3 regions of the Paenibacillus sp. FSL R10-2782 genome follow, and region 2 is predicted to be linked to each of the others. Evidence: riboswitches for the same ligand, from Rfam matches in the RefSeq annotation. Region 2 holds a riboswitch; each other region holds the start of a gene.
The links. Region 2 has a riboswitch for cobalamin ahead of metE (5-methyltetrahydropteroyltriglutamate--homocysteine S-methyltransferase). Riboswitches for the same ligand answer to the same signal wherever they lie in the genome.
Positions count from the first base shown of each region.

Region 1 (9,987 bases), 1.9 Mb from region 2:
GTTGCTTCAACTCCTGATAGGCCCGGAAAACGGTTAGCCGATGTACACCCAGCTCCTGAGCCAGGCTTCTTACGGACGGCAGCTTCGTGTCTGCTTGCCAATCCCCGCGATCAATCCGCACAGTCACATAATGGATGACCTGCTCATACAGCTTTAAGGCATGATCGGCTGGAAAGAGTAATTCGCTGTTGTTCTTGCCCACTCGCTCCACACTCCTTTTGTGTATTTTACTATAAAACATTTCAAAACCGCATACAACTGTTCTGTAGGTATACATCTGTTCTGTTCGTCTCCCTGTATGCTTGAAAGCAATTGAAGGGAGAGGGACGTATCATGATTGGTATCGCGTTTACGATAATGTGTCTTATTTTTGGTACAACGTTTTTGGCAATAAAAGTGGGAGTAGAAGCGGGACTTCCGCCGTTTTTTTCGGCAGGCGTACGTTTTTTCGCGGCAGGAGCTATTTTGTTTATCGCCATGAAGATGATGGGAAAAGTTCGCTGGTCGTTATTATGGCGGAAGGAAATGGTACTCATTGGAGCGGGAACGACCTTTGGTACGTTTTCAGCCTTGTATTGGGCAGAGCAATATGTCAGTTCGGGGATCGGAGCTATTTTGTCAGCTACCGGACCGATGATGATTGTTATTTTGCAATCAATGCTGCTAAGGAAAAAAACGTCGCGGATTACAGTCATTGGCTGCATGATCAGCTTTCTTGGCGTCGTGCTGGTGGTGCTGCCCGGATTGGCGGTTCAGATTAGCGGCCTGTGGCTGGCGGGATGCCTTGTCATTTTGCTGGGGGAGCTCTGTTATTCCGGGGGTGCTCTTTATTCCAAGCGGGTGATGGATGTATTTCGTGAAACCAACCCGATTGCTCTGAATGCGGTGCAAATGCTCCATGGGGGATGGATGCTGCTGTTACTGTCTGCGATTACGGAGCCGTGGAGTTCTGAGGGGTGGCAGTACCTTCCTGCCATGGGCTCTTTATTGTATCTGATTCTGTTTGGTTCGATGATTGCACATACACTGTTTTACTGGCTCATGGAGCGTACAAATCCTCTTTTCCCGACGACGTGGTTGTATATTTCACCGCCGATTGCGGTGGGATTGGGAGCCTTGGTGTATGGAGAGCATGTAAGCTGGTGGATGCTGGCGGGAGTGGTGCTCATTGTGACCGGATTAATGCTTATGAACAATGGAATGATTCGTCTGGTGAACAGGCGAAAGGTGCGTTCTGCTGCCTGATATTCAGAAGCTGTTAGGCACCCTATGATAGGACAGAAAAAACCTCCAAGCTGCCGCGTGTTACTGAATATGCGACGTTTGGAGGTTTTGTTGTGTTGCTATTTCATTAGCACAAATTATTCAGCATTCAGCACGAATTTGTCGATGGCGTGCTTAACACCGTCTTCGTTATTGCTGCTAGTAATGTAATCAGCCAGCTTTTTCAAATCAGGAATGGCATTCTCCATCGCTATGCCGAGGCCTGCGCATTCGAGCATTTCGTGATCATTCCAGGAGTCGCCGATTGCAATCGTTTCGGACAGATCACAGCCGTAATGGTTAGCAAGGAACGTAAGAGCGTGACCCTTAGTGCCTTCATGATGCATGATTTCCAGAAAATGAGGCTTGGATTTGGTAATATGCACTTCATCACCAAGCAGCTCGCGCAGTTCTGGAATCAATTTGTCAAGCACTTCCGGCTCGTCAATAATCAGCATTTTAGGCGTAGGAAGTTCTACCAATTTGCTGAATACAGGCTCAACAAAATATTCCGTATTGTTTAGCGCGGTGTAATCTTTGATTTTCTGATTATCTTCACGTGTGTACAATTTGTCATCTATATACGTTTGCAGATGCAAATTGCGTTCCACGCAGAATTCATACAAGCGACGTGCAGCCACGAGTGGAACATAACGCTCATACAGCACGTTTTCGTCCAGCAGGTTTTTAATCAAGGCACCTTGGTACGTAATGATCGGAACGTTCAAGCCAGTTTGGCGGGCGAGTTGTTTGGCAGATGCATAAGCACGTCCTGTTGCAAGTGTAACCACGACACCTTTGGCTACAGCAGCTTCAAGCGCCAGTTGCGTTGCAGGAGTAACTTCTTTCTGGTCGTTAATGAGTGTATCATCAATATCAATGGCAATTAATTTATACATACCGGTATTCTCTCCTTTATCTCTATCATGGGGCAATGTCCAAATTGTATCTTATAATATTCAAAATGACAATATCACAATGAAAAGGGGACGACTCCCTTAAGAGCCTGTCCCCTTATAACCACTGAAGAATTGGATTGAATCAATGGGAAAAAGTGGCTGTTAGTCTTCCAAAAATACGAGTCCTACAAAATCGTCCAGCTCAATATTTCCGAAATAATGCTTCAAATCAAGAGGGGACAAGGCTTGACGAACCTCCCCTTCATCGTAGCGTTTGCCGCGCAGAATATTTTCAATATCAGCGACGTCACCCACACCGAAGAAATCGCCGTAGATTTTAATATCACGGATGTGGCCTTCCTTGAGATCCATGCGGATATCAATAATGCCAACCGGAAATTTACGTGTGTGCTTGATATTGCTTTCAGGGGATTGACCATAGTTCCAGTCCCACGATTGGTAGCGTTCAGCGGAAATTTCATGGATTTTGGCCCAGTCGGCATCGGTTAGCTTATATTGGGGTACCTGGTCCAGCTCTGCACCGAATATGTAACGCAGCAGCTCTTCGCGGAATTGCTCAATGGTCATCTCACGGTCCATTAGCTCGCTGATGTTAGCGACGCGGCTACGGACAGATTTAGTACTTTTGGATTTAAACTTCTCTGGATTGGCATGCAGTGATGCAGCCACATTGTCCAGGTTCAGGTTAAACATCAATGTACCGTGGCTGAACATGCGTCCGCGCGTGGCAAATTGGGCGTTCCCTGAAATTTTGCGCTCACCGACCTGAAGATCGTTGCGTCCAGTCATTTCGGCTTCCACACCCATTTGGCGCAGGGCGTCTATGACAGGCTGCGTGAATTTGAGGAAATTATGAAAGGACTCCCCGTTATCCTTTGTAATGAAGCTGAAATTTAAATTACCGAGGTCATGATATACAGCCCCGCCGCCGGACAGGCGACGAACGACTTGAATGTTGTTGTCTCTGACAAACTCGGCGTTGATTTCTTCAATGGTATTTTGATGCTTGCCTATAATAATAGAAGGCTGATTAATGTAAAACAGCAGATAGCTGTCGTCCAACTGAAGATGCTTGAGCGCGTACTCCTCAATGGCAAGATTAATGGCTGGATCGTGTATGCCCTGGTTGTCGATGAACAGCATGTCCATTCCTCCGTATATACAAACTGTGTAGTTTTATGTGTAGCTCTTTCTATTGTAACCCAAGTCAGCGACGTACACAAAAGCTCATTTGCATTGACGGGACGCAAAAAGCAGTCCCATAATGGAGCTAAATGATTCGGAACGGTCGGAAAGGATGATAGGCAATGATAGAGGTTTACGGTCACGGCGGGGACAGGGAGACGGCTGCGGCGACATTCGGCGGGGCGGCTGCGGATTTTGTAGATTTTAGCGCAAATATTAATCCGCTGGGTCCGCCACCGGAGGTGCTTGAGGTGCTGCAAAGTGCGTTGGACACTGTGGTTCGCTATCCAGATCCCGGGCACCGGAATTTTAAAAATATGCTGGCGCGGCGACTGCATGTTCCACCAGAGTCGCTGAGTATCGGAAACGGCGCGGCTGAGAGCATGGCGTTGCTGTTACTGGGACTGGCTCCCAAGCGTGTAGGCACGGTGGAGCCGTGCTTTTCGGAATATGCAGAGCTGGCGGGTAAATTCGGAGCCGAGGTAAGCCGGGTGTACGGCAAGGCCTCGCTTCAATGGAAGGCGGACGTGGAAGACATACTTCAGCTCATGGAGCAGGTGGATGTTCTGTTTCTCGGTCAGCCGAATAATCCGAACGGTGTACAATACGGCGATCAGGAGCTGCGCGAGCTGGCAGAGGCAGCGGGGAAAACCGGCACCGTGCTGGTGGTGGATGAAGCGTTTATTGATTTTATCCCGCTAGAGCGGCAAATTTCACTGCTGCCTGTGCTGGATCGGTATCCTCATGTGATTTTGATCCGGTCGATGACGAAATTTTATGCCATTCCAGGCTTGCGCTTGGGCTACGCGGTTGCTCATCCGGATTATATCCGGCGAATGACGGCCAAGCAGGTAACCTGGAGCGTGAACGGACTGGCGTTGCTGGCTGGTGAGGCATGTTTGCGAAGCGGTGAGGCGTATGAGCGCCGCACGCAGGAGCTGATTGCTACGGAACGTAGTCGTCTGCTGACCGCTTTGGCGGAATGGGGCTGTGGTGTCATCCCCGGTGAAGCGAATTACGTGCTGGCACGGGCGCCGGGGACGTGGAGCGCATCGGCCATTCAACAGGCGCTTGGACAGCGCGGGATTCTTATACGGAGCTGTGCCATGTACCCGGGGCTAACGACGAGCCATTTTCGAATTGCGGTCAAGGACGCGGAAGCCAACGGTATGCTACTGTCTGTATTGGGTGAAGTGCTGGAGGAGGAACGGCGGCGTGACAGTTAGCTTGATCATGATGGCTGCATATCTTCTGGACAGGCTGATCGGCGATCCGAGGTGGTTGCCACATCCGGTCATCGGCATGGGACATGCCATTTCTGCCTTGGAAAAGGCGATTCGCCGCCGGGTTCACAGTGACCGTGGTTTGAAACGCGCTGGCTTGCTGCTGCCACTAATTGTGGTGGGCGGCTCCTTCGCGCTTGCCTGGGCGCTACTGCGCTGGCTTGCCTGGATTCATCCGTGGCTGTCTATCGGCGCGGAAATGGTGCTGATCGCCACCACGATTGCTTCCAAAGGACTAAAGGACGCGGGAATGGCAGTCTATCGGGAATTGAAGGCGGGTGACCTGCCTGTGGCACGCCGGGAGCTGGGGATGATCGTCGGGCGGGATACGCAGCAGCTTGATGAGCCTGAGATTGTACGCGGTACCGTCGAAACAGTGGCTGAAAATATCGTGGACGCGATTATTTCCCCGCTTTTTTATGCCCTGATCGGGGGAGCACCCTTAGCGCTGGCTTATCGTGCCGTGAATACCCTCGATTCCATGGTTGGCTACAAAAATGAAAAGTATCTGCATTTGGGCTGGGCCTCGGCACGTCTGGATGATGTCGCTAATTACATCCCGGCACGCCTGACAGCGGGGATGCTGGTAGTAGTGGCGTGGATTTATCGGCATGATGCTGGACGTAGCTGGCGTACGGTAAGGCGAGATGCGCGGCTGCATCCCAGTCCGAACAGTGGCTTTCCAGAATCAGCAGTTGCGGGTGCGTTGGGAATTCGCCTCGGGGGCTATAATGTATATCATGGCGTGCGCTCCTTCCGTGCATATATGGGAGAGCAGGTACGACCGACGGAGCCGGATGATATCCGACATACGATCCGGCTGATGTTTGCCGTGTCCAGCATGTTTGCGGGATTGTGTCTGTTCGTGTCCGCCGGATGCTATGCATTGGGGTGGACGCAGTGATGAAGCGTGACGCACCGAACACTGGGAATAGAGCAGGAAGTGAGATGACCTTGAAGCATGATTTTACAGAACATCCGCCATGGGATTTGGAGCTTGTGCTGGTACGTCACGGCACAACCTTATGGAACAGGGAACGTCGATATCTGGGGCACTCCGATCTGGGCTTGCTACCGGGAGCAGAGCAGGAATTAGAGCCTTTGCGGGAAAAATTACAGAGATATTCCTTTGCCCGAATCTATTGCAGTGACTTGATACGTTGTCGTCAGACCTTGCAGATCATTTTGCCAGAATCGGAACTGAAACCAGATAATATGTCTGCTTGGTCTGCCATCATGGAGCCACGTCTGAGAGAGCTTCATTTTGGGGAATGGGATGGAAAAACGTATGACATGCTCAAGGATGAGGCGTTGTACCGCGCGTGGATTAATGAGCCGCAAAGGGTTACGCCGCCGGGTGGAGAGCCCTGGAAAGACTTTGTGAACCGCCTTGGTGAATTTCTAGGCTCTTTGTATGAGTGGCCTAAAATGATGGATGTTCAGAAAACAGAATTGTCTGATGCTCCGCCTTCCGTTCTGGTCGTTACGCATGGGGGAGTGATTCGTCAGTTGGCTTGTATGCTGGTACCGGGGCATGATTTTTGGAGCCTGAATCCGAAGCCGGGAGCGGCCATTACGATTCAGTTGAGGTTGGCGCAAAAGCTGCTTGAAGATTTAACCACTACCCGTTCTACAACATCGCATCTGGATTTGGCTACAGGGCACAAATTCACCGGATGGCTGGTCGAGCAGACATGATGTTTATAGCTCTTCTCCGCATTCGCTACTCTTGAAAAACCGGGATAAACTAACTACCTATATACTTCTCATGGTCACAGACATAGGGCAGGTTAACAGGCGGTTTGGGTTGTAAGCCAGTCTTTTTTAACCTATAATCATCAAGTAAAAGAACGGCTTGACCAGCACTACATCAAATATCCAGCAGACGAGGTCGGCGCAGTGGGATGAACCCCTCGGGTTCTTTCCGGTGCGCTGTTAAAAGGGAAGTCGGTGTAAATCCGGCGCGGTCCCGCCACTGTAAATGGAAAATTGCCAGCCCGCTCTGCTTTATGTGCCACAAGCTTATGAAGGAGCAGCAGGCTGTCGCATGTTTCTGTAAGTCAGGATACCTGCCCGTCTGCCTGTCACCATAGTCCTTCGAGGAAAGGATGACGTGTTCGCAGTGACTGTCCATGCGGAAGAAACTGCCGCCTGCGTACGATCTGCGCTAACGTGACCCCTGTGTCCTTATCTGAGGATGCAGGGGTTTTTTGAAAGGAAAAGAAGGCTGGATTTTGCAGATATCGGATGATGTTCAAGTGACGCTCTTAAAAGAATTTATATGGAGGGGTGTAAATCATGGCAGGGAATAGAATAAAGGTCTGGACTACAGGCTTATTGGCTCTGGTCTTGGCGGTTGTGCTGAGTGCATGTGGAGCTAACGGAAAGAACGCTGAAAATAAAGGGGATCAAGCCTCACAGCAACCGGGACAGACGGCAACCGCTCAGGAGCCTCCGGGCAAAACGGTCTACCCGCTGACCATTAAGGATGCGACCGGGCAGGAGTTTACATTCAAAAAAGCGCCGGACAAAATCGTTTCCGTCTCTCCGGCTGAAACCGAGGCGCTGTTCGCCATCGGACTGGATAAGGAAATTGTCGGTGTATCGGACTATTCGGATTACCCGGAAGCAGCTACGAAGAAGCCCAAAGTGGGCGGCATAATGAAGCCGAATGAAGAGGCGATCATTGCTGCGAATCCGGAAGTCGTTTTTGCAGGGATATCACTCAGTGAGCAGGCGACAACCAAGCTGCGTGACCTGGGAATTATGATTTTTAAAACCGAGCCGAAAACGGTTGAAGATGTCATGGCTAACATCGAACTATATGGGAAAATTACCGATCATCAGAAAGAAGCGAGAGCGGTAACCGACAAGATGAGAGCCGATGTAGCGGAAGTGAAAAACGGTGTTAAAAATATCGGTAAAGGGCAAAAGCTGAGAGTCTACGTCGAATTTTCACCCGGCTGGACGGTCGGCAAGGGCGAGTTTATGGACGAGCTGATTTCTTTGGCGGGCGGCGAAAATGTGGCTGCAACGCAAAAAGGCTGGTATCAGATCAGTGAGGAAAATATTATAGCGGCCAATCCGGACGTCATTTTATACAGCAAAAATGTCAAGGACGACAAAACAGGCCAGACACTGGGCGATATCATCAAAGCCCGTAGTGGGTGGGATCAAATATCAGCTGTTCGTCTCAACCGGGTGTTTGCCGTGGATGATAATTTGATCAGTCGTCCGGGTCCGCGCGTAACGGAAGGTCTCAAGGAAGTGGCCAAGGGCGTGTATCCTGAAATTTTCAAATGAATCGTAGGCTGATCGGCTTTGGAGGGGCAGGCCTCGCCTTATTGCTGCTGACGCTGCTGCTCTGTCTCGGCATCGGCTCGGCCAAGCTTCCCGTCAGCCAAATCGCGGGTATTCTGGCCAACCATCTGCCGTGGTTAGGTGAGACGGTCACACCGGATTGGAATACATCCACAGAGCAGATTATTTTGAAGGTCAGACTGCCGCGTGTGTTACTGGGTATGCTGGTAGGCGCAGCGCTTGCGCTGGCGGGAGCTGGATTTCAGGGTGTGCTGCGCAATCCGCTGGCTGATCCGTACACGCTGGGGGTATCCTCGGGGGCTTCGGTAGGGGCAGCGGTACTGATTTATTGGGGGCTTCAATTTTCGTTTGTAGGCGTATGGACACTGCCGCTGGTGGCATTTACGACCGGAATGCTGACGTTGTGGATGGTGCTGACGCTGGCGAGGGAAGGCGGCAAAATTCCGACGCAGAGCCTCATTTTATCGGGCGTGGTGATGCAGTCTTTTCTGGGAGCGGTCGTTTCCTTTCTGACAGCTATGTCGAAGGAGACAGTCAATGAAATATTGTACTGGACGATGGGAAGCCTCAGTCTGCGCGGCTGGTCATATACGGGCATTCTTTTACCTTATGTGATCATTGGACTGGTGTTTCTATGGAACCGGGCACGAGTACTGAATATTCTGGCTTTGGGTGAACGTCAGGCAGCTCATATAGGGGTTCATGTAGATGCAACGAAGCTATCCGTTCTCATCGTATCCACGCTGCTGACAGCCGCGGCAGTCTCGGTATGTGGAGTGATTGGCTTTGTAGGACTCGTTGTACCGCATATCATCCGTCTGGTGACGGGTCCTGACTATCGGATGATCGTTCCGTTATCTGCGCTGGGCGGGGCTATTTTTATGGCTTGGGCCGATACTGCGGCGCGTACATTGCTGGCTCCGACGGAAATTCCGCTTGGTGTCATGACAGCCTTTGTCGGTGCTCCGTTCTTCGCATATCTCTTGTACCGGAACAAGAAGCTGCGCAGGGGGGGATTGCTGTGAAGGAGCTAGGTGGACCACAAAAGCTGCGGGTCCGTGCCTTGGAGATTACCAGTCTGAGTCGTGATTTCGGTGAGTTCCATGCGTTAAAAAATATTAGCTGGAGCATAGACGAAGGAGATTGGTGGGGGATCATCGGTCCGAACGGAAGTGGAAAATCGACGTTGCTGCATCTGCTTTCCGGTGTGGATCACCCCACTTCGGGCAACGTGCTTGTATATGGTAAAAAGGTCAGCAGCTATGGCAGAAAGGAGCTTTCCCGTCTCGTAGCTGTACTCCAGCAGGAAGGGCTTCCCCCGGTCGGTTACACGGTAAGGGAAGTCGTGGAAATGGGGCGATTTCCCCATCAGGACTGGTTTGGCAGAGAAAAGTTGGAAAAGGAAAAAGGGATGGACCCGGGAATCATCACGGATCGTGTGCTGGAGAGGCTAGGTCTTACCAGCTTGGCGGACAGGCCGTTAGACCGTTTGAGCGGGGGACAACGGCAGCGCGTGGCTTTGGCGAAGGTGATGGTGCAGGAGCCGCAGATTTTGCTGCTGGATGAGCCTACAACCTATCTGGATCTGCGCTATCAGCTTGAATTTATGGAGCTGCTGGCGGAATGGCGCCGGGAAACAGGTGTGACGATTATATCTGTTCTGCATGATCTCAATTTGACTGCCCAGTTTTGTGATGATTTGCTGGTGCTCAAGGATGGAATGGTTACAGGGTTAGGGGCTTCATCTGAGCTGTTAACAGAGGAACAAATACGCCATGTGTATGGTGTTGAGCCTGTAATGTTGCCTCATCCGGATAGTGGTGTGCCGCAGCTTTTACTGCGAAGACGTGCAAGGGATGTATCTGGTCAGGGTGAACGACTTGAGTAGCTTGCTTGAGTCAAGTGCTGAAGCAACAGAATTTACGATGAGATCGCTAAATATATATACGGAGCAGGGAGTGGAAGGCATGAACGAAAAATTACGTCAGCTGATCGCCAGCATTGCACAGCCGGAC
Region 1 covers NZ_CP151951.1:1,449,938-1,459,924, forward strand. Annotated here, with positions in the region: gene NST83_RS06690 (PLP-dependent aminotransferase family protein) at 1-202, opposite strand, end outside; gene NST83_RS06695 (EamA family transporter) at 334-1,245, shown strand; gene NST83_RS06700 (Cof-type HAD-IIB family hydrolase) at 1,362-2,162, opposite strand; gene NST83_RS06705 (lipoate--protein ligase) at 2,325-3,326, opposite strand; gene cobD (threonine-phosphate decarboxylase CobD) at 3,491-4,594, shown strand; gene cbiB (adenosylcobinamide-phosphate synthase CbiB) at 4,584-5,555, shown strand; gene NST83_RS06720 (histidine phosphatase family protein) at 5,600-6,349, shown strand; cobalamin riboswitch at 6,550-6,743, shown strand; gene NST83_RS06725 (cobalamin-binding protein) at 6,950-7,954, shown strand; gene NST83_RS06730 (iron ABC transporter permease) at 7,951-8,997, shown strand; gene NST83_RS06735 (ABC transporter ATP-binding protein) at 8,994-9,860, shown strand; gene cobT (nicotinate-nucleotide--dimethylbenzimidazole phosphoribosyltransferase) at 9,940-9,987, shown strand, end outside.
Region 1: linked by a shared signal. The riboswitch ahead of NST83_RS06725 (cobalamin-binding protein) and the one ahead of metE (5-methyltetrahydropteroyltriglutamate--homocysteine S-methyltransferase) in region 2 are both predicted to bind cobalamin.

Region 2 (9,987 bases):
AGAGGATGAGCTGTATTTGAATTTTAGCTGTTCATGGGATAGAGAGCATGGCTTGGGTGTACATATGAAGCAGGGAACACCCGAGCATATTCAAGGGGCATACACATTATATGATTTGGAATAGAATCCCCTTCCGGCGTCGAGGGAAAAAGGGAGCCGGGAAGGGGAGGGTATAGAAATTAGCTGGATGCAGCCAACGAATCTCTGGCTGCTTGAGCGGCCAGCACCATTTGCCGCAATGCGGCGACGGATTCATCCTTGGTGCGGGTTTTCAAGCCGCAGTCTGGATTGACCCAAAATAAATCAGAAGGCAGTACGCGCAGGGCACGCTGTATCATACTCAGCATTTCAGACACATCGGGAATGCGCGGGCTATGGATATCATATACGCCCAGACCGATGCCCTTGTCGTACACCTGATCCTCAAAGCTGACAATCAGTTCACCGTGGCTACGCGAGGTTTCAATAGAAATGACGTCGGCATCCATATCGGAGATGGATTGGATCATATCCTGAAATTCGGAATAGCACATATGCGTATGGATTTGGGTGGCGGGATCAACGGTTGCTATTGTAACAAGGAAGGCTTGAACCGCCCACGCCAGATAGGCTTGCTGCTGTTCTTTTTTCAGTGGAAGCCCTTCACGGATCGCGGGTTCATCGACCTGAATCATGCCAATCCCCGCTTGTTCCAGTGCTTCTACCTCTGCCCGCAGGGCCAGTGCTAACTGTAAAGCAACCTGACTGCGAGGAATATCATTACGCTCGAAGGACCAATTCAAAATCGTTACCGGACCTGTCAGCATTCCTTTGACTGGCTTGGAGGTCAACGATTGGGCGAAGGCCGTTTCTTCCACGGTCATGGGTTGATCGAACGACACGTCTCCGTATATAATCGGAGGTTTAACACACCGGGAGCCGTAGGACTGCACCCACCCGTTTTGTGTAAAGGCAAAGCCTTTCAGCTTTTCGCCAAAAAATTCAACCATGTCTGTCCGCTCAAATTCCCCATGTACGAGCACATCAATGCCAATGTCCTCCTGAATATCAATCCACTCCTTGATTTGCTGCTGAATGAACGTCCGATACTGCTCAGCAGACCACTCCCCTTTGCGATAATGCAGACGGGCTTTGCGAACCTCGGCGGTTTGCGGAAAGCTGCCAATCGTCGTCGTAGGCAATGGAGGCAGCTTCAGCTTGTCCTGCTGGATCACACGACGCTCAGCGAAGGGAACGCTGCGTGACTGCGGCTCTTTCGCCAGTAGAGCCGCCATATCGGCAGCGGTCTGTACTCGTGCCGCTGAGCTGTTGAAGCGGGCTACCGCGTCCGCACTCTGCCCAAGCTTGGCAAGTGCCGAGGGTTCGCGTTTGCCAAGCGCAGCGGTCAAAGCTGCGATTTCTTCCAGCTTTTCATCAGCAAAGGCCAGCGCTTGCATCAGCTCCCGGTCCAGCTTGTGTTCGGCTTCCAGACTGACTGGCACATGCAGCAGACTGCATGATGGCTGCACGATGAGCTGCGCAGCAGTTGTTTGCTCCGCCAGTTGCCCAAGCAGCGCCGCCACGACGTTCAGATCGGAGCGCCATATATTACGCCCATCAATGACCCCAGCGGCTAGTGTTTTCCCTGCGGGGAAGCCATGGCGGAGTACCTGCTGAAGGTTTTCGCCATCATCATGCACAAAATCAAGACCTATTCCCTGTACCGGGAGCGTGGACAGGCGCTCATAATGATCCAGACTGCCAAAGTAGGTTTGCAGCACGATATTTAAGGATGGAGCCGCTTGGGCCAAAGCCTCATAGGCCTCCTGAATAATGTCCAAATCCTCTGCCGGGAATGAGGTGGTCAGGACAGGCTCATCCACCTGCACCCACTGAACGCCTTCCGCAGCCAGCTCAGACAGGACGCGGGTGTACAGTGGCAGGAAACTTCTCACGATGGCGGCCAAATCCTTGCGGTCATAGCCTTTGGACAGAGCAACGAACGAATAAGGACCGATCATGACGGGCTTACCCTCAATGCTCAGTTCCTGTTTCGCTTCACGATAAGCCTGCAACGGCTTATTCTCGGTGAACACCGGGGTTGCATTGGCCAATTCGGGCACGATGTAGTGATAGTTGGTATTCAGCCATTTGGTCATTTCACTGGCGGTGGCACCCTTTTGTCCACGGGCTATCCCGAAATAGATGGATAGGGGAACAGGTCCGTCGGGACGATAGTTGAACCGTTCCGGCACCAGACCGAACATCACGGATGTATCAAGCATGTGATCATAATAGGTAAAGTCTCCGACCGGAATTCGATCAATTCCCTTGTCACGCTGCTTGCTCAGATGCTCCAGCCGCAATCGTTTCATCTCGGTATGCAGCTCGCTCTCATCGATGCTGCCGTTCCAGAAGCGTTCCAGTGCTTTTTTCCATTCCCGGTTTCCGCCGATACGCGGATATCCCAGACTACTGCTGGTCAGGCCAGGCAATTCAGGCACTTGAGTAAATGACATGTACTTTTCCTCCTAGGCTGGTAGCCAGTTTATTTTTGCGTACAAAAAAAGACATTCCTCCCCGGGTGTAAAAATGAGTATGGGAAAGAATGTCTCCGTTATTTAAAAATAAAAATTCGGCGACTGCTCTTAACACCTCCCTATCTCCCGTAGGTACTTGCGATGTTGTTAAAATAGGCAGGTCTCCTGACTTACGGATCATGACTTTCAGCGCTCCTTCCCGGTCTTTGGACCAGTGGGTGTACCAACAGCTGAAAATTCCCCGTTTACAGTGGCGGGACCGCGCCGGACTTGCACCGGCTTCCCTTTTAAGCCTGAACTGAATAGAACAGGCACCTATCTCCAAGCTATGCGATTGTGGTATGACGAATATTTATGCACTCGTATACTTGTTCACCATCATAAGTGAAACTTGCGGGATACGCAATAGAAACTCCGTTTGAACCTGTAATGAAATGATTAAGTTCATGGAAGCTGATTCAAGGTTTATTAAAAGCGTTCTGATCATCAGTACGCTATTGGTGTCCCCGATCTGAAGCATCTTGAAGTACAGGCCTTCTCCATTACACACAAAAAAGACAAGCCCTCCCCATAGGGAATGGACTTGTCTTAGGGCATAACAGCTTATGCGAGTATAACATCGCCTTAGGCTAATGTAACTATAGATCCTGCCTGAATGCTGGCTTTCACATCCACCAGTCGTTGATTGCGGCTTCCCCGGAAGGGAAGGGTCAGATCCTTTTGCTGTTCTACAAAACGACCGTCCACAATCACATCACACAGCAGCGCCAGCTCCCGGCGTGCCTGATCCGTAAGCAGCTCCTCATAGCAAAAGCCCGTATAGGCCCACACGGTTCGGTCCGGGCAGGTTGCGCGGAAATTGCGCACAAACTGCGAGCATTCCGCTGCTGAGAAAAAAGGATCTCCGCCGCAAAGGGTTAACCCGTCCAGCAGTGGATTATCTGCGATGTCACGGATGACTTCCTGCTGCCGTTCAGGTGTGAACGGTTCACCTGCGCGGAAGCTCCATGACGAGGGATTGAAGCAGCCGGGGCAGGCATGGCGGCAACCGCTAATGAATACGACGGTACGCAGGCCATGCCCTTCGTTCAGAGATTCTGGAATGTAGCCGCACAAATTCACCGATGCTTCACCCGGTCACGCACCTCAGCCTGTTTCGCGGCGTTGAAGCGAACGGTATAATCACCTGTCAGATATCCCGTTACCCGGCGCAAACGCTGAAAATGCGTATGTTCTTCATCAGCACCGCATTGGGGACAGCTTGTCCCGATAATGCCCTCGTAGCCGCATTCTGTGCAGCGGTCTACCGGATGATTGATGGAGAAGTACCCAATGTTTTGATGGAGCGCGTATTGTACAATTTTAAGAAACGCCTCCGGGTTATTCCGCGCATTACCATCCAGCTCTATGTACGAAATCGCACCAGCGTTGCACAGATTATGAAATGGGGCTTCGAGGCTGATTTTACGGGCAGCCGGAAGCGTATAGTACACGGGAATATGAAAAGAATTCGTGTAGTATTCACGGTCATTCACACCGGGAATGACTCCGAAATCACGCTGATCCAGCAACGTGAATTTGCCGGATAGACCCTCGGCAGGCGTAGCGAACAGCGTAATATTAAGGTTATGCAATTCACTCATCCGGTCGCAGTAGACACGCATGGAAGCTATGATTCGCTCCGCCTCGCGGTATACAGCGTCATCCTCCCCGTGGTGTTTGCCGTACAGTGCCTTCATGCACTCAGCTAACCCGATGAACCCCATAGAAAGCGTACCGTGCTTTAGTACGCTTCCCACCTGTTCATCCGGCTCCAGCTCTTCTCCGCCTTCCCATACCCCTTCGCGCATCATAAAGTCTGAGGCTTTTGCCGGCTGGTTGGTCTGTATATGGTAGCGATGGATCAGTCCATCCACGGCAATGCGCATAACCTCTTCCAGTCTGGTATCAAAGCCATCCCGGTCAGGTACCTTGCGCTTGCCTGTGCAAATACCGTATTCAATGCCAAGACGCACCAGATTAATCGTATTGAATGAGAGATTACCCTTGCCGCTTTGACGGTTTCTGCCGAAACGGTCAGCAATGGTGCGGGTACGGCAGCCCATCGTCGCAATAATGGTATCCGGATCATCTGCGCGGTAATAGGGCAGGTTGAAGGTAGCATCCACATTAACGAAATTGGGATACATACGTTTGCTGGAGCACTCAACCGCCCGCAGGAACAAGTCATAGTTGATATCGCCTTCGGACTGATTAATTCCCTGTTTGCATTGGAAAATATGCTGTGGGAAAATAGGGGTTTCCCCGCTGCCCAAGCCACGGATAGTGGCCTCCAGCAATGACAGTGTAACAAGTCGCCCCTCAGCAGAAGTACACATTCCGTAATTCAGTGAGGTGAACGGAATTTGTCCACCTGCCCGACTGCTCATGGTATTCAGGTTATGAATAAGGGATTCAGCGGCCTGGCGGGTCTCCGTCTCCGTTTCTTCACGTGCGAATGCGTATGAACGAGGGCAGACCTCATGTAATAGACTGTTGGCTATATGTAATTCGTCATCAGGCATCGCCGATTCTATTTCTTCTCCGAACAGGCGCAATCCCTTGCGCAGATGCTTGCGGAAGGACCGGGCCACGTAAGGAGCAAGGTCCCAATCTATTTTATTGGCAGAGACACCTCCAAATTGGCTGTTTTGCTGAGACTGGAATATGATAGCCACCAGTGCCATAGCAGACATAATAGTTTGCGGGGTGCGCACAGAGCCGTTGCCTGTATTAAAGCCATCTCGCAGCAGGCGACCAAAAGGAATAAAGATACAGTTCGTAGTTCCGAGCGCATATTGGTCCAAATCGTGAACATACACATACCCGTGGTCGATCGCGTCTGTCAGTTCAGGCGGAAGCACACGTAGTCGCGCATACCACTTCGCGTACTCGGAGCCAAGCTTGCTCATTTTGCCACTGAACGATTCTCCATTCAAATTTGCATTCTCCCGCAGCATGTCCAGGTCTTGTGCTCCAATGACCCGCTCGCCGATGCTGTATAATTGATGTTCCTCCAACACCTTCATTGCAAAAACCTCCATATAGTAAAATATATATTATTCTCCAAAAACAATATATTGACGATATCGTGTACTAAACAATTGTTTCAGTCTATATATTGTATATATGGATGGATGGAGAGTATGTGATTATTGTCACGTTGATAGGGGAGGAGAACGACAAAAAAGTCAGATGAAAAGTCAGGAACACATTAACGAATACGCTCCTTGCTCTACACCTGACGAATGAATATTTGACGGAAAACAATAGGATGGCAATCCATTGGATCTAAGTATATTTTGTAATAAATTACGGGATCATTTAAAGCAGCTTTTTCAGTTGGGACACCCGACCTTGCGAGATATCGAGCATTTGAGCATATACCTTTTGTGGCAGGTTGGGATGTTCTTGAATCAGCTTTCGGAGCTTTTTTACCATTTCTCCTTGCTGTACTCTGGATTGTTTAGGCTGCGAGGTTGTATGCTTACGAACCGGCTTGGTATGTTCCTGAGCCTGGATGGCTTCGGTGCTGGTGGGGTGTACATTTTCCTCTGTCTTTAATACCTGAATGCAATCGGCGCAAATAAAGCTATCACGAAAATAAGTCAAATGATCAACTGCGCCGCAAAATTTGCAGGATACACCTGTATATTTCCTTAATACAAATCCTTCTTCATTCACGAAAAATTCGAGCGAATCACCAATATTGATATCCATCGTGGTGCGCATTTCCTTGGGAAGCACGATTCGCCCCAATTGATCCAGAGGCCGTGTCATTCCGGTATTTTTCATAAACCCTTCCTCCTTCGATTATATATCCTGATTATACCAAAAAATATTATTTTTTGCTTTGTTTATTGAAGAAAATATACATTTTTTTTAATTTGCACACTGCTACTAACCAGGCACATTGGCTAAAAGCTTCCTGAGTGGTTATGCAAGAAGACGCAGACGAAGCTACAATTCGTGATTGTACGCTCATGTCCTAACAAACATCCGATATCCACGCCATTGGCGACGCTGCTCTATCCAGTATTGAATGAAGAAACGGAGCCAAATGGTGAGCAGCGGCAATTGTTGCCGGGGTACTCCTTTTTCGCTATGATATATTAAAACGCTTTCATAACAGCCTTTTATGATATTTTAAATGGAGAGAAGGAGATGATGGATATGAGTCATGAAACAACGGATTTAGAATATTTTTTTCAAAATCCGAAGATTCATCTGGACGAGCGTGTATGGGATTTGGTGTCCCGCCTAACCTTGGAGGAAAAGATTGAATCTATGCTGCAATACCAGCCTGCCATTGAACGATTGGGAGTCGCCGCATACAAGCATGGTACGGAAGCAGCACATGGTATAGCCTGGTTAGGTGAGGCGACTTCCTTTCCACAGCCTGTGGGGTTGGCTTGTACGTGGGATACGGAACTGATGCGACAAGTCGGCTCGGTTATTTCAGATGAAGCGCGTGTATACTACCGCCGTGACCCGGCGCTAAACGGACTGACGTTATGGGCACCAACCGTAGATATGGAACGTGATCCGCGCTGGGGGCGTAATGAGGAAGCGTATGGAGAAGACCCGTATTTAACGGGAGAACTGGCGAAGGAATTGGTTAAAGGCATACAGGGCGATCATCCGATATATTTGAAAGCGGTTGCGACATTGAAACATTTCCTCGGAAACAATAACGAGGTGGACCGGGGAAGTGATTCCTCCAGCATAGACCCGCGAAACCTTCGTGAATACTATCTGAAAGCCTTTGAGAAGCCTTTTACGGAAGGCAAAGCCCAATCCATGATGACCTCTTATAACCTGATTAATGGAACGCCCGCTACGTTGTATCACGGTGTTAATGATATTGTCAGGGGCGAATGGGGAATGGACGGCTTTGTCGTCAGTGATGCTGGTGATGTGATGGGAATCGTAAAGGACCATCAGTATTATGACTCCCACACACCGGGTGTGGCTGAATCCATTCGCGCGGGGATCGACAGCATTACGGATGATGCGGATTTGTCCAAGCAGGCCATTCGTGATGCCTTGGCGCAAGGAACGCTGCAAGAAACGGACCTGGATCAGGCGTTGTTCCATACATTTCGTGTTCGATTTAGACTGGGGGAATTTGATCCGGCGGCAGACAATCCCTATGCCCTGATCGGGGAAGAGGCTCTGATGACAGAGCAAGCCCGTGAACTGTCGTTGCGTGCAGCGAGAGAGCAGATCGTACTGTTGAAAAATGAGCGTTCGCTCCTGCCGCTCGACCCTGCGGGATGCGGCAAGGTGGCGGTGATCGGGGCGCTTGGCAATGAGGTGTACCGCGACTGGTATTCCGGCACGCTTCCATATTTTGTGACACCGCTTGAAGCGATTCGCGCCAAGCTGGAAAGCAAAGACGCGCAGGAGCGCGTCGTATACCGCGATGCCAAGGATCGCGTGACCTTCGCGGCGGCGAATGACGGAGCGAGGCTTACGGTTGATTCCTCCGGTGACATGCGGTTGTCCCATGATGCCGAACCAACGGTTTTGACCATGAACGATTGGGGCTACGGCAGCGTCACGTTGACCGACGAGCGCCTGGGTACCTATGTGACGAGCGATGAGGAAACGCTTCGTGTGACAGCTAAGGAAGCGTATGGCTGGTATGTCAAAGAAGTCTTTGGACTGACCCCTGTTGACAAGGGGGAGTGTCTCTGGACGACATGGAACGGCAAGCCTGTGATCACAGGGACAGAGGGTTCATTGAAGGTAACGGAAGCTGTTAACCAAGACCATACAACATTCCGGTTAGAGACGGTGTCGGACGGTTTAGTGGAAGCGATAGCCACTGCGCAAGCAGCAGATACAGTGATTGTATTCGTCGGCAATCACCCGCTGATTAACGGCAAGGAAGAGAATGACCGTCCAGGCTTGGAGCTGGCAGCCTCCCAGCAGCGGCTCATCGAGGAAGTGTATCGGGTTAACCCTAATACGATCGTGGTTCTGACGGGCAGCTATCCGTTTGCCATCCCTTGGGTACAGGAGCATATTCCGGCGATCGTGTACACGTCTCATGCCGGACAAGAGCATGGCACGGCAGTAGCGGATGTGCTGTTTGGGGATTATGCGCCAGCGGGTCGTTTGAATATGACATGGTACCAGGCGGAGGAGCAATTGGGTGATATCAAAGATTACGATATTATTCGCGGCGGACGTACCTATCAATATTTTGAAGGTGAACCTTTGTACGCGTTCGGCCACGGTTTGACGTATTCGCCATTTGAGTACAGCCATCTGCGCACAGATGCCCAAGGGCCCAATCCCAACGATAGGTCCGTCCCCGAAGGTAGTGTGAACTTTTTGGGTGCTCTAGATGCTACGGATACCCTGAATGTATCGGTGGACATTACGAATCGGGGCATAGCTGCCGGGGAGGAGGTTGTACAGCTATATGTACGGCCCGGAGCTTCGCGAGTAAAACGAGCGCTGAAGACATTGTGTGGATTTCAACGCATCTGCTTACAGCCGGGGGAGACGCGAACGATTTCTTTTACAATGCGAGTGAGGGATTGGGCGATTTGGGATGTTACACGGGATCGCTATTGCGTTGAAGCTGGCGAGTACACCTTGCTGGCAGGTGCCTCTTCAGCGGATATCCGGCTGGAGCACCCTGTGAACGTTCTAGGCGAAGTTATCCCGCCCCGGCAAGCCAGACAAAGCATTCGCGCTGAAAACTTTGATGATTGTTCCCATGTCCTGCTGGATGAAAGCAAGGAGCAAAAGGAGGCTTGTGTACGTCCGCGTTCACCTCAACGTCCCGGCTGGATTGCCTTTCATGGCGTAGAATTAGATACGATGAGCGTGGTTAAACTTCAATGCCGAGTGTCAGGCAATAGCCACGATGCAGCAATTGAGCTTCGTTTGGATACGCCGGACAGCGAAGTTGCAGCACGTATAAGCGTTGGTCATACGGGAGGAGCGCAAGCATGGATGACGCTCTCAGAAGCACTGGGTCCAGTCTCGGGTACACATGATGTGTACCTGTGGTTGAGTGGCGAAGTGCGGCTAAGTTATTTTACTTTGAGCGCTTGTGCTACAGGAGATTCAAGCCTTCAGGGTTGAACTTACTTCTGACTTCACGTACAATGCATTCAACGAAGTTTCTACAGCTTAGGGGTGTCATTTCATTTGAATAGTGAAAAAAGACTACGCACCGCAACGCCCAGATGGCTTGGGGTGGCGGTAAAGGCGCTTGTCTATTTGGAAAAGCATGGAGAGCTCTGTGCCAGCGGATCTATTGCCCGCTCTATCGACTGTGAGGTCACCTTGGTGCGCAGGGTGCTGACGCGACTTGTACAGGCAGAATTAATAGCAGCACGTGAAGGCCGTGAGGGAGGCTATGTGCTTACCCGTTCGGCGGAGCATATTACACTTGCCGATATATACC
Region 2 covers NZ_CP151951.1:5,170,442-5,180,428, reverse strand. Annotated here, with positions in the region: gene NST83_RS23610 (hypothetical protein) at 1-124, shown strand, start outside; gene metE (5-methyltetrahydropteroyltriglutamate--homocysteine S-methyltransferase) at 180-2,498, opposite strand; gene NST83_RS23600 (hypothetical protein) at 2,476-2,700, opposite strand; cobalamin riboswitch at 2,657-2,853, opposite strand; gene nrdG (anaerobic ribonucleoside-triphosphate reductase activating protein) at 3,144-3,641, opposite strand; gene NST83_RS23590 (anaerobic ribonucleoside triphosphate reductase) at 3,638-5,587, opposite strand; gene NST83_RS23585 (AbrB/MazE/SpoVT family DNA-binding domain-containing protein) at 5,883-6,353, opposite strand; gene NST83_RS23580 (glycoside hydrolase family 3 C-terminal domain-containing protein) at 6,732-9,662, shown strand; gene NST83_RS23575 (Rrf2 family transcriptional regulator) at 9,729-9,987, shown strand, end outside.

Region 3 (9,987 bases), 230 kb from region 2:
GATCATAAGGCGCACCATAGTTGTACCAGAAGTACAGATCAAACTGATTGGATCTAAGGCGTTTGATTTGAACTGTCAGCTCCAGCCCGGTCAGGTTCACCTTGACACCCAGCTCTCCCCATTCCGCCTGAATGGTTTCAGCCATCGCCTTTTGGATCGGATCGGTTTTATCAAAAATCAGCTCAAAATCCAGCTGTTGTCCGTCCTTCTCTCGTACCGAACCACCTGCGGGCAGCTTCCAGCCAGCCTCATCCAGCAGCGCTTTGGATTTTTCCACATCATAGTCAACGGACTGTAAGTCCACATTGGTATACGGATAGTTTTTGGATAAGACAGTATCCGCTTTTTCCTCCAGCCCAGAGGTCACGCCCTCCACCATCGCCTGCTTGTTAAAACCATGCTGGAGCGCCAGTCGTACCCGAAGGTCTGCCAGCTTGGGATTGGACGAATTGAGCAACAGGCTTCTTGTACCGACAGGCTCGGACAGCTTGGTCACATACTTATCTGTGTCGCGAAGCTGCTTGAAAGCATCCAGACTAATGACGCCCTCTCCGTAAATCAGGTCCAGATCGCCTTTCTCAAAGGCCATTACACGTGTTTCCCCATCGGGAATGATTTTTACGATAATTTTATCTACCTTTGGTGCAGTACCCCAATAATTCGGGTTACGCTTAAAGGTTGCATATTCATCTTGCTTGTATTCATCCAGCATCCAAGGCCCTGTACCTACAGGCTTCTTGATGCCTTTGGACGTATCTCCATCGTCCGGAAACCCGGCTTCACCCAGAAAACGGAACGGACGAACAACAGACAAATCCTGTAGCACCGGATAGTATGGCTCCTTAAGCGTCATTCGGAAGGTGCTGTCATCTACGGCTTCGGTTTTGTCGAGCACGCCCACCACCCCAAGCCAACTGTGCGTTTTCTCATTTTTCATAACAGCGTCAAAATTCTTTTTAACAATAGCCGCGTTAAAAGGTGTTCCGTCAGAAAATTTCACGCCCTTGCGCAGCTTGAACGTATATATTTTGCCGTCCTTGGATATGGTCCAGGATTCAGCCAAAGCAGGCTCCAGCTTGCCTCCTTGCTTGTAACTGACTAACGGCTCATAAATCATGGATTGTGCAAAAAGTTGGGAAGGATTGTATACGTGAGGATTCATCGTACCAATGTCGCGCGGCCATGATAGCGTGATCGACTTTTCATTGGCAGCTCCGTCAGTTGAGGTGGATTCAGGTGTATTCTCCTGCTTCGCGCAGCCCAAAATAACGGATAATAAGAGGAGCGTCACCAACATAAGGGTGGCAGTCTTGCGTTGTCGAACGGACATCAATGGTTTTCCCCTTTTCTATGTACGTGATAATGATTATCATAATCATATTTAGAATAGGTATCACATCCTATTTTGTCAACAATATTCGAAAAAGAAAGCTCGTTTTTATTTTAAATTTGTAGAATATGAGAGGTATGGCTCATTCCGTCAACGTTTGAAAAAGGGTACGGGTGTATCCATGCCGTAACAGGTTTTCATCCCACTCCTGAAATATCTCCACGATCTCCCCCTGATACATGACGGCAATCCGATCGCAAAACGTGTGGGTGGATTGAAGATCATGGGTGATAAACAGATAGGATAGCTGGCGCTCCACCTGCACTCTTTTGAGCATGTCCAGCACAGAAGATTGCGTTGCCGTATCGAGATTGGCGACGGATTCGTCGAACAAGATGATTTCCGGCTCCACTGCCAGCGCACGGGCGATGCATACCCGCTGCTTTTGTCCGCCGCTTAGCTGTGATGGGTATTTCTCCAGACAGTCAGCCTCCAGCCCCACCGATTTTAGCAGGGACAGACAGATCTCCAGCGCTTGCGCTTTTCGTTCGGGAAAATAGTTACAAATCGGTTCCTCCAAAATATCTCGGATCATCATTCGGGGATGCAGCGAGGAAGACGAGTCCTGCGTGACCAACTGGATTCGCTTGTACAGATGGATATCCTTCATCCTTCCGGTGTGAATGGGCTGGTCATCCAGCCAAATCTCACCCGAGGTTAACGCCTCCAACCTTAGGATACATTGTGCCAGCGTACTTTTGCCGCTTCCGCTTTCGCCAACCAGTCCGAGGCATTCTCCCCGTTGCAACTCCAGACTCACCTGCTTCACGGCTGCCTGCTCACTATCTTGCTTGTTGAACCAGCCTTTTCTCCGTCTACGGACAGGAAAGACTTTGGTCACTTGCTTTAATTCCAGTATCATTCGTGCATCCTTCCTTCCGGGCTCATCTCCAGCACACGATCCGCAACACGGCTTACACCCTGACGATCGTGAGAAATCAGCAAAATGGTGAGATCCAAGTCCTCTCTCAACTGCTGGAACAATGCCAGAACCTTGTCCCGGTTGATAACATCCAGCGCCGTCGTAGGCTCATCGGCAATAAAAAGGCGCGGACCGGAGCTTAGCATCGCGGCCAGCAGTACCCTTTGACACATCCCTCCGCTTAATTCAAAAGGGTACGAGGATAAAATATGCTCAGGGTCTGCAAACCCTACATTGCTCAATAAAGAGCACAGATAAGCCTCCTGCGCTTGGGTAGCGTAGCCTCCAGCCATCTGTGCAATCCCGCTCAGCATCTGCCGCATCCGGGGCAGCACGCCCTGTGGGGCGGCATGCTGCGGTGCAGCAAGGGAGGGAGCAGCATCCGCATGCCCCTTCTGCACGGACGGTATCCAGCGCCGCCCGTGCAGTCTAAGCGTGTCCGTCAGTTGGGCACGGACGGTACGGATCGGATTCAACCCGCTCAGCGATTGTTGAATGAGCAGGGCAATGTCCTCACGGCGCAGCCTTTCCCAGCGCCGTTCGTTGAACGGGACGATGTCCTCCCCGTTATAGTACATATGCCCCTGGGTCACGCCGATTCCCGCCTCCAGCATACCCGAGATTGCGTGCGCGGTCAGACTCTTGCCGCATCCACTCGGCCCAGTCAAAGCCACAATTTCCCCTGGATACACAGAAAAGCTGACATCCCGGAGCAGCGGTTGGTTGTCGCTTATCCGTATTATTTTCCCATTCGCACCCGGCTTCCCACCTGCTGCTGCGCCAATACGTGTACCCGCTCCTGTGCCTACGCGGCATATCTCCAGATGTTCCACGTGCAACATTGGCTTGCGCCCTGCCATATTCCCTTTCATATGTCCTGTCCCATCCTTCATTCTGCCGCCCCCTTTTCCGAAAAACGGTCACCGAGAAGCTGGCACGCAAGCACAAACAGCATAATCGCTAAACCCGGAAAAATCATGACATGCGGCGCCACCTGAAAATACGAGGTTGCATCATGCAGCATCACGCCCCATTCCGGCTTAGGCGGCTGTACACCCAGCCCAAGAAAGGAAAGTCCGGCAACCATAAGCACCACTCGCCCGATGTCCCAGACCGCATACACAAGCAGCTGTGGCAGCACTTGTGGCAATACATAACGTCGCAGCACGCGCACATGTGAATTACCGGATAAACGGGCATACCGGACATAGTCCTCCTGACAGGCTTTTTGAACAAGGGTGCGAATATACCGAACATACCCGGCCCACCGTACCGCAATAATCGCTAAGGTCATGTTTACAAAGCCCGGACCCAGGATACCCACAATCGCCACCGTCAAAATGATATCGGGAAAAGCTAGCACGCCGTCAATGACCCGCATGACTAACTGGTCCACACGCCCGCGCACATAGCCAATGAGCAAGCCTATCGGCAAACTGATGCACAGCGTAGCCGCTGTAATCGCACAGGCAATCAATACGCTTGTCCGAATCCCGTAAATCAGCCGCGACAGCACATCCCGCCCCAAATGGTCGGTACCCATAGGATATTCTCGGCTGGGCGGCTCCAGACGCTTCAGTAGATCGACATTGAGAGGATCATGAGGGGCAACCCATGGAGCCAGAAGCCCGAGCAGTCCAATCAGGCCCAGCAGCACTCCTCCTGTCAGTAAGCTCCCTTGGAAGGACAGCCGCATGTTTTTCATTTTCAACTTCCTCCCCTAATGCAAACGCAGCCTGGGATCTACAGCAGCCTGGACCACATCTACCAAACACTGAACACCTACGATTAAAAATGCAGCAAAAATAACATACCCCTGAATCACCGGATAATCCCTCTGCGTAATCGCATCTATAAAATACTTGCCCAAGCCCGGCCATGAAAAAATCGTCTCTACGATAACATTGCCCGCCAGCATAAAAGACAGATTCGTGCCTAACAGCGTGATGATTGGCAAAATCGCATGCTTGAATATCTCAAAAAATAGAATATGGGTGCGAGAAAAGCCTCTGGCCTTCGCCGCCTTCACAAAATTCCGGTCACCCAGCTCCAGCATTTGGGCACGCAGCACACGGGCTTGCACAGCCCCCAAACCTGCCCCAAGGGTCAGCGCTGGCAGTACCAAATGAGTCCAATCTTCCCGACCCATGGACGGGAGCCAGCCCAAACAGACAGAGAACAGGTAAATCAGCAGAAAGCCAAGCCAAAAAGAGGGAATGGACGATCCCAGCAGTGCAAACAGCCTTCCCAGACGATCCAGCCAACCGCTGGATTTTACCGAGGCAGCCAGTCCCATTCCAAGAGTCAGGACCGTCATGACAACAAAGCCCGCCGAAGCCAGCTCCACAGTAGCGGGCAGTCTGTTCCACAGTTCGGTTAGCACCGACTCCTTGGATACATAGGAGGTGCCCCAGTGCCCTGTGAACACATCCCGCAGCCAGTTCACATACTGAATATGGAGCGGCTCGCTCAAGCCCAGCTCCTTCCGCAGCGCCGTCAACGCCTCCTCAGAGGCAGGCACATTATGCGCGGTGAGCAGAATGGTAGCAGGGTCGCCGGGAGCCAGCCTCATCAGCACAAACGTCAGCGTGGATACAACAAACACAATGATGATCAACTGCGCCACACGTTCCAGGATAAAACGAATCATAGGGTATGCAGCCCGTTATTCCGCAATATCGGATTGCGCCGTAATGTAGTAATACTCAATCGGATGCGGCGTGAAGCCCTTTACCCCTTTTTTCGCCCCAAATACATTGTCCGGATGAACAATGAACGACTGCGGCAAATCCGTATTAATGATATCCAGCGCTTGCAGTGTCACAGCATTACGTTGCGCTGTATCCTTCGCCAGCTTCAAGCTGCCAAGAAGGTTCTCCAGCGGTTTGGAACTATAACGGCTTACATTGGCTTCGCTTTTAGAGGAATAAAACATGTCCATAAAATATTGCGGCTCCCCCGTATGGGCAGTCAGCATACTGTACATGGCAAAATCCCAATCGTTTTTGGTTAGCGCGTCGTCGATATTTTCCACCTTGCGGATCTTCACCTGGATGCCCTCTTTCAGCAGCTGGCTCTGAATCACCTCAGCCATGACCGAAAGCTCTGGACGCTGAGGGAAGGTCAGCAACGTAACCTCGAACGGCTTGCCTTGCTTGGTCCATGTACCTTGGGCATCCTTTTGCCAGCCGTCTTTTGTCAACAACTGCTCCGCCGTGCCGTCCAGCGCTTTACGTTCCACCTTGCCGAAGGGGAGAATGCTCGGGAATGGGCTGCTTGCCTCCGTACCATAGCCTCTCATGATCGCACTCACAATGGATGCACGCGGTATCAGGCTGTCCACTACTTTGCGGTTAACGGCATCCTTGAACACAGGCGACTCCATGTTATACACGATCATATGGGTGCGCAAAGAGGGAGCCGACAGCACTTGCAGCTTATCGTTCTTTTTCAATACCTCCGCGTTATCCACCGGAATATCGGTCGCTACATCTACTTCGCCGGATTGCAGCGCCAGCAGGCTCGAATTGCCATCCGTGATGAACTTCATCGTTGCTTCAGCCAGCCGGGCCTTCTCGCCCCAATATCCGTCATAACGTTCTACGACCAGTGATTGATCCTTGTTGAACGCTTTAATTTTAAAAGCACCTGTCATCGCAGGGTAGCTCTGCTCATCCTTCATGGACGCTACATCCAGTACAATCGTGGATGGATCAGCCAGATTGGATACCAGCGCTGCATTCGGCTGGTTTGTCGTGATTTTCAACGCCAGCGGACCAGCTACATCAATGGACTTCACGTCCAGCAAATCCTTTGCCAGATGGCTTTTCTCGATGGATCGCAGCAGAGAAGCTTTTACTTTTTCCGCATCCATACTCTTTCCATCATGAAAGGTGACCTTATCCCGCAAGCTGAACGTCCAAACTGTGGGACTGTCCTGCTTCCATTCCTTGGCCAGCCAAGCCACTGGCTCCAGCTTTTCATTCAAACGGATAAGTGTCTCGCCTGCACCAGAACGCATAACATCCCAGCTATTATCGCCATGCGGGTCAACACCTGACGGCTTCCACGTATACGCCATCACCAGCTTTTTGTCCGTTTTGGCTTGTTGTGTCGATGCATTCTCACCCTTACCGGAGCTTTCCACCGTTTTATTGGTTGTGGAGCATCCCGCCAGAGCCATAACTGCCAGTAGCAGCAGCACCCCTGTACCTACGAACCATGAAGGCTTTTTACGATTGCTTATCATCTTATTTATCCCCCTCTGTCTTGTCATTCGCAAATATCTTGTCATTCACAAATACCTAGCGCAAAAAAAGCATCCCCGACCGCTTGATCAGCAGTCAGAAATGCTTTCATTATCAAATGCCAAAGCTCACCTCAAAGCCACCCCTCAAGCATAGAAGGGAACGGATCGGTTTCAGACATTCTGTATGCAGCACGCCCAACCACCTCCCCAGCATCCCGTGGGTCTGACAGTGATGTTAAAACAGGCAGGTCTCCTGACTTCAGGCTTATCTCTCAGGCCTTCCCGGTTCCTCACAGTTCCAGTGGCTGTTCTGAAAGCTCCAGCATACCCCTGCTGATGCCTGTATACAGTGGCGGGTCCGTGTCGGAATCTACCGAACTTCCCTTTTAAGTGAACACGCACTCTCTACATAGTCTCAACGAAACCCTGTGTATAGAGTAGTCCGGCTCACACCTGTTTTCTTCCTTTATTCGTTTATATTACGATTTAGAACTATCTTATTTTGTTGTTACAGGCTTGTCAACAAATGTCGTATAATAATTCAAATTTTAATGATACAGCGGGGAGCAAAGCTATGACTTTGCGTTGCAAGGCTGTCAATAAATGTCGTATATATCCGACTAATGGACCCTTGCTAGTACAAAAATATAGATAAATATATTCATATATACCATTAAAAGGTTGATATAGTTTGTAAGCTCACTTATGCTATCTATGGATTTACAAATATTTCAAGGAGGCAATTTGTTATGAAGGTAAAGTTTCTTCCTCAAGCAATTCTGGCTACAACGTTATTCATCTCGTGGGGAATCGTTAGTCCAGCAATCTCCCATGCTGAGAAAGAAGAAAAAATCCCTGACCAAATGTTAGCAGGTACAATCATCCAATTTGATGAGAACAATAACATGGTTGTATTAGAAAAAGGAACTCCTGTGCCTGAACCACAAAAATCTCTAGCTGCTATTGCCCCACTCACTGCTGAACAACAAATTGAGCTAGATAAAGAAGAAGCACTGATTAAAGAAATCAAAGAAGAAGCTAAATCACTGCCGGTATATCATATTGATAACCCTGCGCCTCAGCCTGGTCTAAAAGTAATTTATGATGGTGAAGGTTATATCAAAGATATTATCTTGCCTGATCAAAAGGAAAATGCGATTACTACTAATAATGTTTCACTTCAGGCATTACCACGCGGAACACGCAAAGCACCAGGGTCTTATACATACGGGGCACATAATAATGAAATCGTCATTACCGGAACATCGAGCGGCAAGGTCCAAGGCACAGGAAGAGGAACAAACTTTACGGACTCTACAGGTGAAAATTCCAATTCACTAAAAAGAGGCGACTGTGCAACAAAAGGGGCTATCGATAATCCAGAGTTTGGAACAAAAATTTCTGTAAGAAATATTGATAACAATAATGTCCATGATTTCACTAAGGCTGACAATGGAAGTCTGCCGGATGCTGTTATTGATATTTGGAAAACTGGTGTGCAGGATTTAGGCTTGACATGGAGCTCGTCTCTCTCATTTTCGGGAAGATATTTTTATTCGTTCTAATATCTTCATATCGAAAGAAGGATAGGGCCTACGTCCTATCCTTTTCCCTATTTAAATTGTCAATATTCAATCATTAAATCCCTCGTCTTAGAAAGGATGTATCCCTTTGAAAACAAGCGACATTCGCTTAATTATAATTTCCTTGCTCGTTCCAGCTCTATTATCTGCCTGCTCTCCACCTTCTACTCCAGCAGCAGAATCAAATCCATCGAAACAAATCCAATCAGGCGAAAAGTCAGCTCCACTCGAACAAGGCCAATATCTATCCATGACCTATACTGAATATGTGAATGGGAAAAATACAGATAAAGGTATGGTTATGCGGGTCATGACGTATGATTTGAGCAGCAAAAAAATGACCAAGCTGGCCGATGTTCCTTATACCTCTCAATATCCACTTTCTGTAGTGTCATTACCTGATCACAAGATTTACTACTCTGCTGATGTTGATAACAAGGGAGATCAATTATTTTCGTTCGATTTGAATTCAAAAAAAACCGAGCAACTTTCCGATAATTTGTTTGCCATTAATCGTATAGTACCAACGACTCCAGAAGGTCCACTCGTTCTAGCTGCGGTCAAAAAAGGAGAACGTACACTTAAAACTATTTTCTATAATAAATCGACTCATACAATGCAGTTCTTGCATGATGAAAATCAGGATAAGCACACCTGGTCTCTAGCCTATAATTCCGCAAAAAATACTGTTTACAATACACAGTTTTCAGAGAAAGAGCAAGATAAACAGTCGGACATTGCTTCACAGAAAAATACGTTCACAACGCCCACAAACTATACTGTTACAGAAATCAACAACGAAACCAAACAAGAGCGGCCTGTCATCACACTGAAAAACGAACAAATCCTGTCAATGTCCAGCAGTAATGATCAGTTACTCCTGGTCACTGCCCGTTTCATTAATCACGGCAACCCCGAGTATAGCCTTGTCGATATTGCAACTGGTAAACGCACCAAGTTAGAGCTACCCATTTCATCCCGCAGCTTTATCTATATGTCCCCGGACGGCAAGGGCATCTACTATTTAGGCAGTGCCTCCCAGAAAAATCAGGAGGAAGGGAGCGGCGTATATTATTATGATTTCACATCAAAAATCCAAACTCCAATCTTCATACAGGAAGAGGGTTTTATCAATAACTTCATGCTGCTGAACAAATAAATCATTCTGAATAACCCCATGCCAAAAAGCCGGAAAAAGAGACTTACGTCCTCTCTCCGGCTGTCTTTACCTAACCCTAATCATTAAACCTTTTGCGGAACCTCCGCCACCGTCACACCTTTGACTGACTCGCCCTGTTTTTTCGTTAAAACGATATTCAATACAATCGCTGTAATCGAGCCGGATACGATGCCGTTTTGCAGCAGCATTTTGGCAAAGCTCGGCAGTTGGTCGAACATTTGGGGCAGCACAGCAGAGCCGAGGCCCACCGCAATACTACATGCCGCGATCAGCAGATTACTTTCCTTTCGCAAGTCCACTTCTGACAAAATAGACATGCCCGATGCAGCAACCGAACCGAACATAACGATCATCGCCCCGCCCAGCACAGCATTGGGAATCACTGTCGTTAAGGCAGCCAGTTTGGGCAACAGACCAAGAACAACCATAATACCACCCGCAGCAAAAATAACGTTCCGCGACTTGACGCGTGTCAGTGAGATCAGACCTACATTTTGCGAGAATGCCGTGTAAGGGAACGCATTAAAAATACCCCCGAGCATAATCGCAAGTCCTTCAGAGCGCAGCCCATTGACGATTTGCTTCTGCTCCACCTTTTGATCAATCGCCTTGCCTACCGCCAGGTAAACGCCCGTGGACTCGACCATACTGACAATGTTAACG
Region 3 covers NZ_CP151951.1:5,399,186-5,409,172, forward strand. Annotated here, with positions in the region: gene nikA (nickel ABC transporter substrate-binding protein) at 1-1,330, opposite strand, end outside; gene NST83_RS24575 (dipeptide/oligopeptide/nickel ABC transporter ATP-binding protein) at 1,473-2,252, opposite strand; gene NST83_RS24580 (ATP-binding cassette domain-containing protein) at 2,249-3,205, opposite strand; gene nikC (nickel transporter permease) at 3,202-4,017, opposite strand; gene nikB (nickel ABC transporter permease) at 4,033-4,962, opposite strand; gene NST83_RS24595 (ABC transporter substrate-binding protein) at 4,978-6,561, opposite strand; cobalamin riboswitch at 6,787-6,980, opposite strand; gene NST83_RS24600 (hypothetical protein) at 7,311-8,126, shown strand; gene NST83_RS24605 (hypothetical protein) at 8,233-9,303, shown strand; gene NST83_RS24610 (nucleobase:cation symporter-2 family protein) at 9,387-9,987, opposite strand, start outside.
Region 3: linked by a shared signal. The riboswitch ahead of NST83_RS24595 (ABC transporter substrate-binding protein) and the one ahead of metE (5-methyltetrahydropteroyltriglutamate--homocysteine S-methyltransferase) in region 2 are both predicted to bind cobalamin.